DNA from 3 places in the Bacillus cereus group sp. RP37 genome. Region 2 is predicted to be linked to each of the others. Evidence: a T-box and tRNA genes for the amino acid it is inferred to sense, from the RefSeq annotation. Region 2 holds a T-box; the other regions hold tRNA genes.

Region 1 (3,249 bases), 660 kb from region 2:
GGCTCATCGCATCCTGGGGCTGTAGTCGGTCCCAAGGGTTGGGCTGTTCGCCCATTAAAGCGGTACGCGAGCTGGGTTCAGAACGTCGTGAGACAGTTCGGTCCCTATCCGTCGTGGGCGTAGGAAATTTGAGAGGAGCTGTCCTTAGTACGAGAGGACCGGGATGGACGCACCGCTGGTGTACCAGTTGTTCTGCCAAGGGCATAGCTGGGTAGCTATGTGCGGAAGGGATAAGTGCTGAAAGCATCTAAGCATGAAGCCCCCCTCAAGATGAGATTTCCCATAGCGTAAGCTAGTAAGATCCCTGAAAGATGATCAGGTTGATAGGTTCGAGGTGGAAGCATGGTGACATGTGGAGCTGACGAATACTAATAGATCGAGGACTTAACCATATAATATGAAGCAAATGTTATCTAGTTTTGAGAGAACATAAAAAACTTATTGACTTTTAAAGTGAATAAGTTATAATAATGATTGTCTCAAAAGAATAATGTCTGGTAATGATGGCAGAGAGGTCACACCCGTTCCCATACCGAACACGGAAGTTAAGCTCTCTAGCGCCGATGGTAGTTGGGACCTTGTCCCTGTGAGAGTAGGACGTTGCCAGGCAATATTATTCCGCAGTAGCTCAGCGGTAGAGCTATCGGCTGTTAACCGATCGGTCGTAGGTTCGATTCCTACCTGCGGAGCCATTGGAGAGCTGTCCGAGTTGGCCGAAGGAGCACGATTGGAAATCGTGTATACGTCACAAGCGTATCAAGGGTTCGAATCCCTTGCTCTCCGCCATAGGATTTATAATATTTGGCCCGTTGGTCAAGTGGTTAAGACACCGCCCTTTCACGGCGGTAACACGGGTTCGAATCCCGTACGGGTCACCACTTTTGGAGGATTAGCTCAGCTGGGAGAGCACCTGCCTTACAAGCAGGGGGTCGGCGGTTCGATCCCGTCATCCTCCACCATATAAATTATATGAATAATATTGTCGCGGGGTGGAGCAGCACGGTAGCTCGTCGGGCTCATAACCCGAAGGTCGCAGGTTCAAATCCTGTCCCCGCAACCAAATGGTCCCGTGGTGTAGTGGTTAACATGCCTGCCTGTCACGCAGGAGATCGCCGGTTCGACCCCGGTCGGGACCGCCATTTTAATAAGGCTCGGTAGCTCAGTCGGTAGAGCAGAGGACTGAAAATCCTCGTGTCGGCGGTTCGATTCCGTCCCGAGCCACCATTTATTTTAATAAAATACGCCGGCTTAGCTCAATTGGTAGAGCAACTGACTTGTAATCAGTAGGTTGGGGGTTCAAGTCCTCTAGCCGGCACCATGTAAGTTTCGGAGGGGTAGCGAAGTGGCTAAACGCGGCGGACTGTAAATCCGCTCCTTCGGGTTCGGCAGTTCGAATCTGCCCCCCTCCACCATTTACATAGGGGCATAGTTTAAAGGTAGAACTGAGGTCTCCAAAACCTCCAGTGTGGGTTCGATTCCTACTGCCCCTGCCAAATATATTTACACAACATGGCGGTTGTGGCGAAGTGGTTAACGCACCGGATTGTGGCTCCGGCATTCGTGGGTTCGATTCCCATCAGTCGCCCCATTTTTATTTTTAAAATTACAAATAATCTAATGGATACTTACATATAATTAAGTAAGAAATCGATGGGCTATAGCCAAGCGGTAAGGCAACGGACTTTGACTCCGTCATGCGCTGGTTCGAATCCAGCTAGCCCAGCCATTTTTGCGGAAGTAGTTCAGTGGTAGAATACAACCTTGCCAAGGTTGGGGTCGCGGGTTCGAATCCCGTCTTCCGCTCCAATGAAATTTAATATGGCGGCATAGCCAAGTGGTAAGGCAGAGGTCTGCAAAACCTTTATCACCGGTTCAAATCCGGTTGCCGCCTTTTCTTTTGTGCCGATGTGGCGGAATTGGCAGACGCGCACGACTCAAAATCGTGTTCCTTCGGGAGTGTCGGTTCGACCCCGACCATCGGTATCGGTTAAAAGACGAGTGATCGTCTTTTTTTATTTGTTTTTATCTTCAATTAATCGTGAGTATACAGTAATATCAAGCGTTCCTACTTTGTGGGGACGCTTTTTTTGTGTGTTCAAATTAATGTTAATGTATCGCCTATTACGTTAATTCTTATAGGTTAACGTAATGCTGATGAACGTTATAATGGTAATTTAGTTGATGGAAATTTATCAGATGATAATATCGAAAAAGGTGCGAATCTAACAAAATTATCAGAAGGTATCTCGTCCGTTTCAAATCAATTACCATTGAAAGAACGATTTGCATTTGCAGGTACTAGTGGCTTTGGTAACAATCATATAAAGGCTTTTGAAGCTTTACAAGAAGCTCGTGATACATTTATGTTTTCCGAAACTGGTGGAAGAAGTAGAATTAAGGGTGTACAAGAAGTAATAAAAGATTATGTGGATAAAGTTCTTGATAGAGTAAATGTAAAAAAATGAGTATCCCGATTCGTATATAGCATCTAAAGTATTACGTGAAGAACTTAAGGCTGCAGGAATTGAAGCAATCCCATATTCTAATGCAGCACATCACATTGTAGCTTGAAATGATAGCAGGACAGTGGAAGTACAGGAATTATTAAAAGAGATTGAGATACATCATGCTTCTGCTGCTAATGGGGTATTTTTACCGTATAAAGTGAATGAATATGTGACTACTGAAGCATTACATATAGGTGATCATGGTCCAGAGTATATAAGAGAAGTATACAGAGTATTAGGCGAAGTTAAACGCTTTGGGGGTAATCGAGCAGTTGCAGCTTTGCAGAATATAAGAGAAAGATTATTGGACGGTAGTTTAAAATTAAATCAACCTGAATAATCTTAATTGTTTTACTAATTAAATTATAAAGGAGTAAAAGGTATGAAAATTTGGCAATTAAAAAGCTTATTTGATAACTATAAATCTTTTCAACTATTAAATTTGAAAGAAGACCGTAAAAAATATTTTGATGAAAAAATTGATTTGGCAATAAAGTTATCTGATTCATGGGGAGAAATTCTTGTTGAATGTGTAGAAGGAGATAACCATAGTGATTGTCCTATGTTCTGGGGGGAACTTGGCACGCCAATGGTTAGTAGAAAAGCAAAAGAGGTATTAGAGCCTTTAATTTGCAATAATGTTGAGTTTCTTCCGCTAACTCATAATGTTACAGGTGAATTTTATTACCTAATAAACGTTTTAAATACAATTGATGCAATTGACTACAATAAAGCAGTTTTT
Region 2 (3,249 bases):
TCGTAAAAATCATGAACGTTTGCAGCAAGAGTATTGCTTTGTTGTTACAGATGGAAAAGGAATTATTGCGATCGACACAATTGGTTACAATGTACCAATTCGAAAAAGTAGACTTATACCACGCCAAGAGCAGATGGTATATGAGATGGTAGAAAGCGTACAAGCAGAAAAGTATGAGTTCCAAGTAGAAGAAATGGAAAAAGAACATCATATTTTATCACCATCACCTTTCATTATGAATGGCTTAACTCGTAAAGAAAGACAGCTAAAACAATTATTATTTATGGCGTTAGATCAATTACATACAACGAAAAACACAGCAGAAATTCGCTATTGGTTCACAGAGTGGGATCCATCAGCATACGGAATGGTTCAACATATGGAATTTGAAGATATTTGGGCTAGATTGTATGATGAAGCGAAAGCAGGCTGGTCTGAGAAGCACGAACAATTATGCGAGCGTCTTGTAAAAGGACAGCCATTTTTTGAAAAGTTATGGGAAATGGAAAACGAGCAAAAGGTAAATTAAAAAAACCGCCAATTGGCGGTTTTTTTAATTTTGTGTAGTCTAGCTCCGGCGGCAAGAATATTCGGTGGCTTCGCGCCTTCCTGCGAGGCAAAAAGCGCCTCTACGTCAGGAGCTCCATCCCCCTCATATTCTAAGCGAGCCGCCTCCGCTTTTTATGTAATCCAGCTCCGGCTCCTAGCCCTTCGCGTCTAAGAACCTTCCCCACGAGAAGGTAAAAAGCACCTTCTGTGGGAAAGAACCTTAGCCGTCAGGGCTAAGCAGTCGCCTCCGCTTTTTACATTACCTACGTTTTCTGCTTAGTCCCATTGCGTTTTCTACTTTGCGTAGTTGTTTGAATGCAACGCGGTTTGCTTTTTCGGCACCTTTGTCTAGAATTTCGTCTAGTTCTGGTGAGTTGATTAGTTCGTTATATTTGTCTTGGATTGGACGAATTGCTTCTACGACTACTTGTGCTAGGTCGCCTTTGAAGTCGCCGTATCCTTTTCCTTCGTACATTGTTTCGATTTCTTCAACTGTTTTTCCAGAGAATGAAGAGTAGATTGTTAATAAGTTAGAGATGCCAGGTTTGTTTTCTTTATCAAATTTCACGATACCTTCAGAATCAGTTACAGCACTCTTAATTTTCTTTTCAATTGTTCTTGGTTCATCAAGCATGCTGATCATTGATTTTGGATTTGGATCAGATTTACTCATTTTTTTCGTAGGCTCTGTTAATGACATAACGCGAGCTCCTACTTTTGGAATGCGAATTTCAGGAACAGTGAACACTTCACGGAAGCGTTTGTTGAAACGCTCTGCTAGATCACGTGTTAATTCCATATGTTGTTTTTGGTCATCACCAACAGGTACGATTTCAGTGTTGTAAAGTAAAATATCAGCAGCCATTAATGGTGGGTACGTTAGTAATCCAGCTGGAACTGAATCTCTGCCCGATGATTTATCTTTATATTGCGTCATACGCTCTAATTCTCCAACGTAAGCAACTGATTGCATAATCCATCCTAGTTGAGCGTGTGCCGGTACTTCTGACTGTACAAATAAAGTAGCTTTTTCAGGATCGATGCCGCATGCTACATAAAGTGCAGCAAGACTGCGGATGTTTTTACGAAGTTGTACGGGATCTTGAGGTACTGTAATTGCATGTTGGTTTACAATACAGAAATAACAGTCGTGTTCATTTTGAAGCTCCGTAAATTGCTTCATAGCTCCTAAATAGTTTCCAAGTGTAATCGTTCCACTTGGCTGAATACCAGAAAAGATAACTGACATAAGTAATTCCTCCTAAATTTGAATGCGTGATGGGGGAAGAGAAGGCAAACAAAAAAGCCCATTCATCCCAAAAACTATAGGGACGAATGGACCGCGGTACCACCCTAATTATTTCACTACTGTGAAATCTCTCTAATCCATAATAACGTTTGGATATAACGCCAAAGCCTACTACTTTCGGTTCGGTTTGGTGCTCAAAAGCCCATTCCATACTGTACAATTACTTGTTCACACCAGCCACAAGCTCTCTGAAATTGCCTCAATATGTACTCTTCTTTATCATCGCATACATATAAATTTATTTATTGTTACCTGAGCTCTTTTAATATGAAAGAACTAAAGTTTTATAACAAAATGTTTTGCTGATTATTATATCATATGGGATAGTGTTTGCAAACTACATCAAAATAGTAAAGCTAATGATGGTCGAGAACAACCCAAGAACGAGACCTGTAATGCAAATTGGATACGTCCATTTGAATGAATATGTTTTATAAATACGTTCTTTCTTATCGACAGGTTCCTCTACTTCTTCAATTAATGAGTCAATTTTTTTGTTCGTACCAAATACTCTTTGGAAGGCGTAAATTGTTACGTTAAAAAATCCATTTTGAAATATGAATAAAAAACCGCCTATAAGAATAAAAAATAGCGCAATATAAAACGAGATATTGACAAAATTCAACAAAAATTGCGATGAAACGAGGAATGCGCCAATACTAGAAGCGACTATCGCTATGAAAATTAGTATACAAGTATGAAAAAAAACTTTATTCAAAATGTTCCCCTCCGTCAAAATATTACTAGAATTATTATACTATAAAAGCTATAATATGTACTAGAATTAATTTTTTGAAAATTATACGCAATTAAAGGTCTGATTTCAAGATGATGGTAGCAATGTTAACGTATCCCTTTACAAAAAAATAAAAAAATAAACATTTTATTAAAAATTTTAACAAAAAAACAAAAAACTATATTCACAATTGTTATATTATATGTATAATGAAAATTGTAGAAACTTGGAGATTATTCTTTCAATTCTACTTTTTTACAAGTGAGGGTACAGGAAGTGCAATTAGGGGAGGCAACACAACATGAAGAAAAAGATACCGTTATTACTTGCATCGACGTTGACGGTCAGTATGTTAGGAGCTTGTAGTTACCAAAAAGAGGATAATAAAGCAGGCGCAAAAGAAAAATCCTCAAACAAGCAAGTGTTAAATCTAACCGAGACAGCTGAAATTCCAACTATGGATACGACGTTATCAACAGATGCAGCATCTTCTAACATCATGAATAACACAATGGAGGGATTATATCGTCTGGGGAAAGACGATAAACTTGTTCCAGGTGTCGCTAAATCTTATGAGAAATCAGAGGATGGAAAAAAGTATGTATTTAAATTACGTGAAGATGCGAAATGGTCTAATGGTGAACCTGTAACAGCG
Region 3 (3,249 bases), 440 kb from region 2:
TCGGCAGTTCGAATCTGCCCCCCTCCACCATTCTTAATTAATGGGCTATAGCCAAGCGGTAAGGCAACGGACTTTGACTCCGTCATGCGCTGGTTCGAATCCAGCTAGCCCAGCCATTAAGAGCCATTAGCTCAGTTGGTAGAGCATCTGACTTTTAATCAGAGGGTCGAAGGTTCGAATCCTTCATGGCTCACCATTTTAATCAAATATGCGGGTGTGGCGGAATTGGCAGACGCACTAGACTTAGGATCTAGCGCCTTTGGCGTGGGGGTTCGACTCCCTTCACCCGCACTTTTAATGAAATAACTCAAACATGTCTTGCGGAAGTAGTTCAGTGGTAGAATACAACCTTGCCAAGGTTGGGGTCGCGGGTTCGAATCCCGTCTTCCGCTCCAATTTTCAATATGACATGCCGGGGTGGCGGAACAGGCAGACGCACAGGACTTAAAATCCTGCGGTGGGTGACCACCGTGCGGGTTCGACCCCCGCCCTCGGCACCATATGCGCCCGTAGCTCAATTGGATAGAGCGTTTGACTACGGATCAAGAGGTTAGGGGTTCGACTCCTCTCGGGCGCGCTTTTATTAACGGGAAGTGGCTCAGCTTGGTAGAGCACCTGGTTTGGGACCAGGGGGTCGCAGGTTCAAATCCTGTCTTCCCGATATTCCCAAAAACATGGGGCCTTAGCTCAGCTGGGAGAGCGCCTGCCTTGCACGCAGGAGGTCAGCGGTTCGATCCCGCTAGGCTCCACTTTATTTATTATATGTCTCGGAGGTATACCCAAGTTCGGCTGAAGGGATCGGTCTTGAAAACCGACAGGCGGTGAGAATCGCGCGGGGGTTCGAATCCCTCTACCTCCTCCATTTTCTTTTTAAATGGTTTAGATACATATAATAATAAAATTTTATTTTTTCCTTCATGGAGGTATACCCAAGTTCGGCTGAAGGGATCGGTCTTGAAAACCGACAGGCGGCGAGAGTCGCGCGGGGGTTCGAATCCCTCTACCTCCTCCATTTTTTAAAAAACATTATATTGTCGCGGGGTGGAGCAGCACGGTAGCTCGTCGGGCTCATAACCCGAAGGTCGCAGGTTCAAATCCTGTCCCCGCAACCAAATGGTCCCGTGGTGTAGTGGTTAACATGCCTGCCTGTCACGCAGGAGATCGCCGGTTCGACCCCGGTCGGGACCGCCATTTATGTTGGCTCGGTAGCTCAGTCGGTAGAGCAGAGGACTGAAAATCCTCGTGTCGGCGGTTCGATTCCGTCCCGAGCCACCATTTTTTTTATGCCGGCTTAGCTCAATTGGTAGAGCAACTGACTTGTAATCAGTAGGTTGGGGGTTCAAGTCCTCTAGCCGGCATCCTTTAGGGGCATAGTTTAAAGGTAGAACTGAGGTCTCCAAAACCTCCAGTGTGGGTTCGATTCCTACTGCCCCTGTAAAAGTATATGGGCCTATAGCTCAGCTGGTTAGAGCGCACGCCTGATAAGCGTGAGGTCGATGGTTCGAGTCCATTTAGGCCCACCATATATATTATTCCGCAGTAGCTCAGTGGTAGAGCTATCGGCTGTTAACCGATCGGTCGTAGGTTCGAGTCCTACCTGCGGAGCCATGGCCCGTTGGTCAAGTGGTTAAGACACCGCCCTTTCACGGCGGTAACACGGGTTCGAATCCCGTACGGGTCATAAAAAAAAGAGTCAGCAATATGCTGACTCTTTTTTATTGTGCGTTAATCCTCCTTTATCAACTGATTTTCCTGAAATAAATAAAGGAATTTAGGAAAAGCTATGGTATGTATAAAAAGGAGGAGACAAAAATGACACGAGTGAGAGACTGTATGAGTACTCATATTGTACATTGTACACCGCTAGACAATGTATATGAGGCTGCTGTAAAGATGAAAGAAGAATCGATTGGATTGATTCCGGTTGTTGAAAATGAGCAAGTTGTTGGGCTTGTTACGGACCGAGATTTAGTTGTTCGAGGGATTGCTGAGAAACATCCTGGATCTAATAAAATTACAAATGTAATGACAACAAACATTGTTTCAGTTTCTCCAGATGATTCTATTGAAAAAGCCACAGAGTTAATGGCACAGTATCAAATTAGACGATTACCAGTAGTTGAGAGTGGTCAACTCGTTGGGATGCTAGCACTAGGTGATTTAGCTATAAGAGAATCGGCAGATGATCAAGCTGGATTTGCTTTAAGTGAAATCTCGGAGCATACGGAATGAAGAAAGATTTTAATTAGTGGGGTAAGTTACGTATAAAAATCAGATGCATTATTCTAGTATATAGAATTAAACTAATATGTTAGCATGATGTATCTGAGACATTATATAATAAGTATACAGTTAGTAATTTCGACAGTTTATTTAAATTTGTCATTCCTAATTTTAAATAAGAGAAAAAATGATATACTGATAGATATAAGTATTATGAAAGATTTTGAATATAACAATATTCATTGTTAGTGATGTAATAATGGATTAATATTTCCTATGTAGACAAAAGGGAGGGGGAATTATATGAGGGCTGTACAGCGCGATCCAAATTGGAATTTGGTTACAGATACATATATAGAACCAAATAATTTCGCTGAATTATTTTCTTTGCTTGTACCTTGTCATCCAAAAGGTGAAGGGAAAGAACGAACTATATTAGTGTGGAAAGAAAAAGAATTTTATAAAGAAGAAAATTTAGCGGCATTTATCGTATATGGAATGAATAAAACAAAGAATTTACCGCAGTTTCATAAAGATGAAATTCCAACTTTAGTACGTATTCTTCGCTTATGCCAAGAGATTGGTTGGTATGAAGAAGCAAATACTTTTATGATAACTCAAGGATTAGCTGAGTTTGTTCACACTTCATTGGAATATGAAACATGGGATCTTTTGACGCAAGCGGTTGCTTTAAACTATTTAATTATCAAATATCGTATTGGTGAATTAACTGATGGGGATGTAGAAATCTGGGATAGAGTTAAATTTAATGAGAAATGTATAACAGACTGTAAACATCTATTATCCCATAAAGAAGTATTAGAATTTACATTCTTTTATATGTGTAAGAGAGCTAAGTTCCTATCAAAAGAGCAATTAAATAGTGATATGATGAGTCTAGCTATGTATTGTAATACTTTCGTGTATGATTTATATACACATGACTTATTACGAAAATATCGTAAGTGTACAGACTTCTTATCATATTATGGACCTAGTCAAGCGGTGTTAGCTTGTCAAAGAGCT

What was found. The T-box of region 2 lies ahead of trpS (tryptophan--tRNA ligase). A T-box ahead of a tRNA ligase gene usually reads a tRNA of that ligase, here a tRNA-Trp.
Positions count from the first base shown of each region.
Region 1: it encodes a tRNA-Trp, which carries the amino acid that the T-box ahead of trpS (tryptophan--tRNA ligase) is inferred to sense. The anticodon was not compared.
Region 3: it encodes a tRNA-Trp, which carries the amino acid that the T-box ahead of trpS (tryptophan--tRNA ligase) is inferred to sense. The anticodon was not compared.

Region 1 covers NZ_JARVHP010000001.1:4,860,687-4,863,935, reverse strand. Annotated here, with positions in the region: rRNA gene QCI44_RS25660 (23S ribosomal RNA) at 1-392, shown strand, start outside; rRNA gene rrf (5S ribosomal RNA) at 494-609, shown strand; tRNA gene QCI44_RS25650 (tRNA-Asn) at 618-692, shown strand; tRNA gene QCI44_RS25645 (tRNA-Ser) at 695-786, shown strand; tRNA gene QCI44_RS25640 (tRNA-Glu) at 804-878, shown strand; tRNA gene QCI44_RS25635 (tRNA-Val) at 884-959, shown strand; tRNA gene QCI44_RS25630 (tRNA-Met) at 984-1,060, shown strand; tRNA gene QCI44_RS25625 (tRNA-Asp) at 1,064-1,139, shown strand; tRNA gene QCI44_RS25620 (tRNA-Phe) at 1,149-1,224, shown strand; tRNA gene QCI44_RS25615 (tRNA-Thr) at 1,243-1,318, shown strand; tRNA gene QCI44_RS25610 (tRNA-Tyr) at 1,329-1,412, shown strand; tRNA gene QCI44_RS25605 (tRNA-Trp) at 1,420-1,493, shown strand; tRNA gene QCI44_RS25600 (tRNA-His) at 1,513-1,588, shown strand; tRNA gene QCI44_RS25595 (tRNA-Gln) at 1,652-1,726, shown strand; tRNA gene QCI44_RS25590 (tRNA-Gly) at 1,732-1,806, shown strand; tRNA gene QCI44_RS25585 (tRNA-Cys) at 1,821-1,891, shown strand; tRNA gene QCI44_RS25580 (tRNA-Leu) at 1,902-1,983, shown strand; partial or broken gene QCI44_RS25575 (AHH domain-containing protein) at 2,211-2,847, shown strand; gene QCI44_RS25570 (imm11 family protein) at 2,890-3,249, shown strand, end outside.
Region 2 covers NZ_JARVHP010000001.1:4,196,272-4,199,520, reverse strand. Annotated here, with positions in the region: gene QCI44_RS22170 (YjbA family protein) at 1-529, shown strand, start outside; gene trpS (tryptophan--tRNA ligase) at 809-1,798, opposite strand; T-box leader at 1,874-2,090, opposite strand; gene QCI44_RS22160 (DUF3899 domain-containing protein) at 2,196-2,576, opposite strand; gene QCI44_RS22155 (peptide ABC transporter substrate-binding protein) at 2,896-3,249, shown strand, end outside.
Region 3 covers NZ_JARVHP010000001.1:4,633,833-4,637,081, reverse strand. Annotated here, with positions in the region: tRNA gene QCI44_RS24605 (tRNA-Tyr) at 1-30, shown strand, start outside; tRNA gene QCI44_RS24600 (tRNA-Gln) at 42-116, shown strand; tRNA gene QCI44_RS24595 (tRNA-Lys) at 121-196, shown strand; tRNA gene QCI44_RS24590 (tRNA-Leu) at 211-291, shown strand; tRNA gene QCI44_RS24585 (tRNA-Gly) at 321-395, shown strand; tRNA gene QCI44_RS24580 (tRNA-Leu) at 412-500, shown strand; tRNA gene QCI44_RS24575 (tRNA-Arg) at 504-577, shown strand; tRNA gene QCI44_RS24570 (tRNA-Pro) at 588-661, shown strand; tRNA gene QCI44_RS24565 (tRNA-Ala) at 677-749, shown strand; tRNA gene QCI44_RS24560 (tRNA-Ser) at 770-862, shown strand; tRNA gene QCI44_RS24555 (tRNA-Ser) at 920-1,012, shown strand; tRNA gene QCI44_RS24550 (tRNA-Met) at 1,036-1,112, shown strand; tRNA gene QCI44_RS24545 (tRNA-Asp) at 1,116-1,191, shown strand; tRNA gene QCI44_RS24540 (tRNA-Phe) at 1,200-1,275, shown strand; tRNA gene QCI44_RS24535 (tRNA-Thr) at 1,286-1,358, shown strand; tRNA gene QCI44_RS24530 (tRNA-Trp) at 1,365-1,435, shown strand; tRNA gene QCI44_RS24525 (tRNA-Ile) at 1,447-1,523, shown strand; tRNA gene QCI44_RS24520 (tRNA-Asn) at 1,534-1,608, shown strand; tRNA gene QCI44_RS24515 (tRNA-Glu) at 1,610-1,681, shown strand; gene QCI44_RS24510 (CBS domain-containing protein) at 1,813-2,232, shown strand; gene QCI44_RS24505 (DUF3965 domain-containing protein) at 2,527-3,249, shown strand, end outside.